One region of the Brevundimonas sp. FV2ps16 genome, then DNA from elsewhere that is predicted to be linked to it. Evidence: riboswitches for the same ligand, from Rfam matches in the RefSeq annotation. Region 1 holds a riboswitch; the other holds the start of a gene.
The links. Region 1 has a riboswitch for cobalamin ahead of metE (5-methyltetrahydropteroyltriglutamate--homocysteine S-methyltransferase). Riboswitches for the same ligand answer to the same signal wherever they lie in the genome.
Positions count from the first base shown of each region.

Region 2: it holds a riboswitch for cobalamin, as region 1 does, so the genes downstream of both, ACW170_RS04385 (TonB-dependent receptor plug domain-containing protein) here and metE (5-methyltetrahydropteroyltriglutamate--homocysteine S-methyltransferase) in region 1, are expected to answer to the same signal.

Region 1 is NZ_CM178728.1:2,004,422-2,007,708, reverse strand. It holds gene metE (5-methyltetrahydropteroyltriglutamate--homocysteine S-methyltransferase) at 1-1,385, opposite strand, end outside; cobalamin riboswitch at 1,496-1,696, opposite strand; gene ACW170_RS09715 (porin) at 1,948-2,700, shown strand; gene ACW170_RS09710 (head GIN domain-containing protein) at 2,834-3,287, opposite strand, start outside.
Region 2 is NZ_CM178728.1:925,750-929,036, forward strand. It holds gene ACW170_RS04380 (aldo/keto reductase) at 1-110, shown strand, start outside; gene ACW170_RS04385 (TonB-dependent receptor plug domain-containing protein) at 94-1,911, opposite strand; cobalamin riboswitch at 2,061-2,243, opposite strand; gene mutS (DNA mismatch repair protein MutS) at 2,319-3,287, shown strand, end outside.

The DNA.
Region 1 (3,287 bases):
ACTTCGGCCGTCTGGGGGAAGGAGCCGATCGTGGTGGTCGGATAGGCGGGCAGGTTCAGACGCCGCTGCTGGACCTGGCGACGGATTTCGAAGCAGGAGGTCCGGCGCGCCAGGGCCTGGTCGGCATCCGCCGCACGAGCCTGAACCTTCGGATCATTGATACGGGGCGAGGTGCGACGCGAGGCGACGGAAGCGGTCGAGGCGTCCAGCGCCGCCTTTACCGCAGCGCGTCCTTCGTTCAACGCCCGCGCCAGGGTCGCCAGCTCGCCAACCTTCTGAACGGCGAAGGCCAGCCAGTCCTTGATCTCGGGATCGAGGGCAGTCTCGCGTTCCAAATCGATCGGCGTGTGCAGCAAGGAGCAGGACGGGGCGATCACCACCTTACGTCCCGCAGCGACCAAAGGCTCGACCTTGTCGAGCACGGCGTTGAGATCGGCCTTCCAGACATTGCGGCCGTCGATGACGCCCAACGAAAGCACCTGATCGACCCGCGTCGCCGATGCGACTTGCGCCAGTTGCTCCGGCGCCCGGATCAGATCGATGTGCAGGCCGTGAACCGGCAGACGCAGCGTCGTCTCCAGATTGTCGCCCAAGGCCCCGAAATAGGAGGTCAGCATCAGTTTGATCGGCGGCGTGACATCGGCCAGCACGCGGTAGGCATGGTCATAGGCGGCCTTCGCCTCGTCGCTCAGGTCGGTGACCAAGCAGGGTTCGTCCATCTGGACCCAGGTGGCGCCCGCGCGGGCCAACGACCGCAGCACCTCCGCATAGACCGGCAGCAGGCGTGGCAGCAGGCTGAGCACGTCGAACGCCTCGCCCCGCGTCTTGCCCAACAGCAGATAGCTGACCGGCCCCAGCAGCACCGGCCGGGTCTCTATCCCCTGGGCCTTGGCCTCCAGATACTCGTCCAGCGCCTTGGTCGAGCCCAGGCGGAACAGCTGGTCAGCCGTGAACTCGGGCGCGAGATAATGGTAGTTGGTGTCGAACCATTTGGTCATCTCCATCGCCGGCGTCCCCTCGCCGCTCGCATGGACATGGCCGTGTGCGCAGACCTCGTCGTCGCCGCGCGAGCCGCGGGCCATGGCGAAATAGGTGGCCAGATCGACCCGATCCCCGCTCCAGCCGTAGGCGGGCGGCACCGCCCCGACCATGGCGGTCAGGTCGAGCACTTGATCATAAAGAGAGAAGTCGTTGGAAGGCACGATGTCGGCCCCCAGGTCGCGCTGTCGCGCCCAGGTCAGGCCGCGGAGCTCGGCAGCAGTGGACAGGAGGGCATCGGCGTCGGTCTTGCCGGCCCAATGAGACTCAAGCGCGGTCTTCAGTTCTCTCTTGGGGCCGATGCGGGGAAAGCCGAGGGTGGCGACCTGGACGGTGTGGCGGGTCATGACGTTCGAAACCTGTGTTGTGGCCAGGTTTCGGACAGGGTCGCGCGGACGCCGACGCGGACGTGCAGGGTCCGGCGGCGCGCATGCGGCCTGACCGGACACCCCGCCGGAGGACGTTATCTGTCGGGGCAGGTCTCCTGGCTCACGGGTCGACGCCTCGGATCCGGCCTTCCCGGCGCGGACGCCAGTGACACGAGATGGACCCTCGACTCGCCGCTTACAGTTGCGGGGGCAGCGCCGGTTTCACACCGACTTCCCTCTTAGCTCTGGGCGCCAAACGACGCACAGAGACCACGACGGATGCAAAGAACGGCATAAACCCAGCTTCGTCAATACATATAAGGATATGCTTATATGATTATGTGATTGCTCGATCTTAACCCTTTGCCTCGAGATACGCGCACCCCTGACACATTGCAGCCACAAGGCGTGGCAGATGGGCCACATGGCAGTTTCAAGACACTTATATAACGGCGATTTAACGCTCAGCTTGGCCGCGTCCTGATAGCAGCCGCCCTCCCCGGACCCCCATCCGGGTCGAGACCGCTAAGGACAAAAGAAAATGAAGACGATCCTCCTCGCCACGGCCGCCGCCGCCCTGTTCGCCGCCCCGGCCTTCGCCCAAGACGCCATCGGCTCGGTCGGCGTGACCTACTCCAATCCTTCGATCGAGGTCGCAGGCAATGACGTCGACGCCGACGTCTGGACCGTGGACGGCGCCGTCGCCCTGCCGGCCGCTGACTGGACCGTGACCCTGAACGGCGCCGTCGACTACACCAAGGCCTTTGGTGAAGAAGACGTCACCGGCGTCGCCGCCGCCCACCTGACCAAGATGTGGACCGCAGACGTCCGCGCCGGCGCCTTCGTCGCCGCCAACGACATCGGTTCGGGCAACGATCCCGTCTGGACCGTCGGCGCCGAAGCCCAGAAGTACCTGTCCAACGCGACCCTGACCGGCCTGGTCGCCTACACCACGGCTGACGATGTCGACGCCGACATCTGGACCGTCGGCGGCGACGCCGCCTTCTACGTCATGCCGAACCTGCGCCTGAACGCCGGCGTCAGCTACAACAACGTCGACGTCACCGGCGGCGACGTGGACGCCTGGACCTACGGCGTGGGCGCCGAGTACGAAATCGAGAACACCCCGTTCTCGGTCGGCGCTTCCTACACCCGCGCCGACGTCGACTCGATCGACGTCGACACCTGGTCGCTGGGCCTGCGCTACAGCTTCGGCGGCGGTCTGCAAGCGCGTGACCGCGCCGGCGCCGGCCTGAACGTCTCGTCGATCACGAGCGTCCTGGGCGCCTTCTAAGCCCTTCAGGTTTTCCTGAAAGCAGAGGCCCCGGCGGAGCGATCCGCCGGGGCATTTTCTTTGCTTCGGACACGAAAAAGGCCCCCGGGGTTCCACGACCGGGGGCCTTTCCTCTCGCGGCGAGAGACGGGTCTTAACGCCCGATATGAACCGTTCCGGATCCGACGATGGAGCGGGACACAGCGCCGGTCGCGGCGGCGACGCGGACATCGCCCGATCCCGCGATGGCGACGCTGAGGTCTCGCGTGGTTCCGCCGAAACGGACGTCGCCAGAGCCGCCGATGGCCACCGACAGCTTGTCCATTCGGCCCTGCCGGATGTTGACGCCCCCCGAACCGCCGATGGAGACGTCGCCGCGACCGTTGACGCCGGCCACCTCGACGCTGCCGGAACCACCGACCGCCGTCTTGAGGTTTCCGGTCGCCCCGGCGGAGATCGAACCCGATCCGTCGACGTTGGCTTCGAGCGAACGGGACGTGCCGGCGCGAACCGACCCTGACCCGCCGACGCTCAGTTCGAGGGGGCCGTCCACATTGGCGATGGTCCAAGTCCCGCATCCGCCGCTGTCGAGTTCAACAGAACGCGCG
Region 2 (3,287 bases), 1.1 Mb from region 1:
TGGCCGCCGCCCATGCGCCCAGCCCCGATCTGAACTGGTCGGAACTGGCGCTCGAGGCGCCGGCGGCCTTCGCCGCCGACGCCCGCGCGCGCATCAGTAGCGCAGCCTGACCCCGACATAGGCCGACCGACCGGGCTCGCCGTAGCCCAGCACCTGCTGATACCGCTCGTCGGCCAGGTTCTCGACCCGGGCCGTCAGGGCGACCTGGTCCGTCAGCTGATAGGCCGCGTTCAGGTTGGCGGTGACGAAGCTGTCGCGCACGCCGCCGGAATCATCCTGGTCGCCCTCGGCGCGGACGGTCAGGGCGCCCGAAAGCCGATCCCCCGTCCAGCCCAGGGTCGCCGAACCGGCGTGTTCCGGCACGCGCAGCAGGCGGGCGCCCGTCGTGCGGTCCTCGGCGTCGGTCCAGGCATAGGCCAGGGTCAGATCGAAACCGGCGACGAGCCGGGCGCGGCCTTCCAGCTCGATCCCGTCCGACCGGGTCTTGGCCACATTGATGTAGCGACCGGCGGAATAGGTGATCTGATCGTCCACGTTCAGGCGATAAGCGGTCGCGCGACCGTCGAAACGGCCATCGGCCGAGGCCCAACCCAGAGCGATCTCGACGCTGTCAGCCGTTTCCGGCTTCAGTTCCGGCCAGGGCAGGGGCGCGTAGCAGTAGTCGCAGACGGCCTGGCTGACGGTCGGGGCCTTGAAACCCGTGCCATAGGCGCCGGACAGGATGAAGCCGCCGGCCAGATCATAGGCCGCCGAAATCCGACCGGTGGTCTTTGAGCCGAAATCATCAGTGTCGTCGAAACGCAGGCCGCCGGTCAGGTTCAGGGCGCCGATATCGTATTGGGCCACGCCGAAGACCGAGGTCGTCGCCAGGTCACGCGCCTCGCCCGAAGACAGGTCGGCCGAGGATTCATCGCGTTCAGCGCCGAAGGCGTAGGTCACGCCCCGTGCCGCGCCGTCCGCCTGCCAGCGATAGGCCTGCCGGTCGCCGCTGAAGGTGGAGCCGAAGCCGCCGCTGTAGGAGGTGCGTTCGATGTCGGAGGCCGAGACGCTGAACTGGTGCTTCAGGCCCAGGGCCGTCAGGCTGGCGCGGCCGAAGCCGGACCATTGTTCCGACTCCTGAGTGTCGTCGGTGTCGGCCAGGGCGTAGGTCGGGGCCGGGAAGCCGTCCAGATCGGCCTCGCTCTTGGACCAGCGGGCCGATCCGTCGAACTTGACCGTGTCGGAGACAACATAGCGCCCCTTCAGACCGACGGTGGTGTTGGTGAAGCCGTCGGCCTCGGGATTGCCGTCGGCCTCGTCGGCGGCGGAAATGCCGTCGGTGTCGAAGTGCGAAACATAGGCGCTGACGGCATAGGTCTCATTGGCGACGCCGGCGGCCAGGCGACCGCGCACGGTGTCGAAACTGCCGGCCTCGGCCTCGGCGCGCAGGCCGTCGATCTCCTTGGTGGTGAAGGCGATCACGCCGCCGATGGCGTCAGATCCCCACAGCGACGACTGCGGGCCCGACAGGACCTCAATCCGGGCGACGTCGCCCAGGTCGAAGCCGGAGAAATCATAGGCGCCATTGATCTCGGCCGGGTCGTTGACCGAGACGCCGTCGACCAGAACCAGGGTCTTGCCCGGCGTGGCGCCGCGCATGCGGACCTGGGCGACGCCTCCAAAGGCCCCTGAACGCGTCACGGACAGGCCGGGGACGTCCGACAGGATGTCGGCGGCGAAGACGGCGCCGCGCTGTTCGATGGTGTTGGAGTCGATGACGCGTGCGCCGGGCGTGTCGGCGACGATGGCGGGCAGGCGGGTGGCGGTGACGACGACGTCGTCGAGCCGGGGCGCGTCGTCGGCCGCAAGGGCGGGCGCGGCCCAGATAGAGGCGGACAGAGCCGCCGTAGACATAAGAATGGAGCGCTTCATTGAGCGAGAATCCCCGATGTCGGCTCCGCGAGTGCGCGCGAGGAACCGGTATGAGCGAGCCGATCCGCCGGGCCTGAAGGGTCCGGACGGCGCAAGATCGGGTCGCTACGACGAGAATCCCCGCGCCTCTGTCTGGTCCCGGACAGCGGACGAGCGACATTAGGCGGCCAGGTCTCCTGGCTTGCGGGTCATAAACCGCCGTCCTCGCCTTCCCAGTCACCCAGTGGCGCCGGGGTGAAGAACCCCGGACGGACGACGCTCTCGCCGCCTACAGTTGCGGGCACAGCCACGGCGTCTCACCGTGTTCCCTTAACCGCCTGACGGGCCTATCGCAGGGGCGACAAGCCTGTGCAAGGGCGGCTTAACGGGCTTGAGCGGTCGGCTGTGATCCGTCACCCTGACAGCACATGAACGCGCCCGCTTTCCCGCCCCCCGAACATTCGCCCGAAGTCGCCGCCTCGCTGGAAGGGGCGACGCCCTTCATGGCGCAGTATCTGACGGCCAAGGCCGGACAGCCGGACGCCATACTCTTCTTCCGCATGGGGGATTTCTACGAACTGTTCTTCAAGGACGCCGAGGTGGCGGCGGCGGCCCTGGGCATCACCCTGACCAAGCGGGGCAAGCACCAGGGCGAGGACATCCCCATGGCCGGTGTGCCGGTCCACGCCATGGAGGGCTATCTGGCCCGGCTGATCCGCCTGGGCCACAAGGTCGCCATCTGCGAACAGCTGGAAGATCCGGCCGAGGCCAAGAAGCGCGGCGGCAAGGCCGTGGTCCATCGCGGCGTGGTGCGGGTGGTGACGCCGGGAACCCTGACCGAGGACAGTCTGCTGGACGCGCGCGGCGCCAACCGGCTGGCGGCGGTCGCGGTGCGCAAGGGCCGGGCGGCCGTGGCGGTGGTGGAGCTGTCGTCTGGGGCCGTGGACAGCGTCGCCTGTGCGCTGGAGGATCTGGGCGCGGCGCTCGCCGCGTTTCGGCCGTCCGAGGTTCTGGTCACGGACCGGATGTATTCGGACCCGACGACGCGGGACGCCCTGGACGGGTCCGGCGGCGTGGTTCAGGCTCTGGCGAGCGCCATCGCCGAACCCCAGGCGGCGCGGGTCCGCGTCGAACGGCTGTACGGGGTTGCGGCCCTGGACGGTTTCGGCGCCTTCGAGGAGGCCGAGGTCTCGGCTCTGGGCCTGATCGCCGCCTATCTGGAGACGACCCAAGCGGGCAAGGTTCCAGCCCTGGCCCCGCCGCGCCGTCTGGGCGAGAGCGGCTTTCTGGCCATTGACCCCGCCACCCGGGCCAGTCTGGAGATCGACCGGACGCAGAGGGGTGAGCGCGAAGGCTCGCTGCTGGCCTGTATCGACCGCACCGTCACCTCGGGCGGG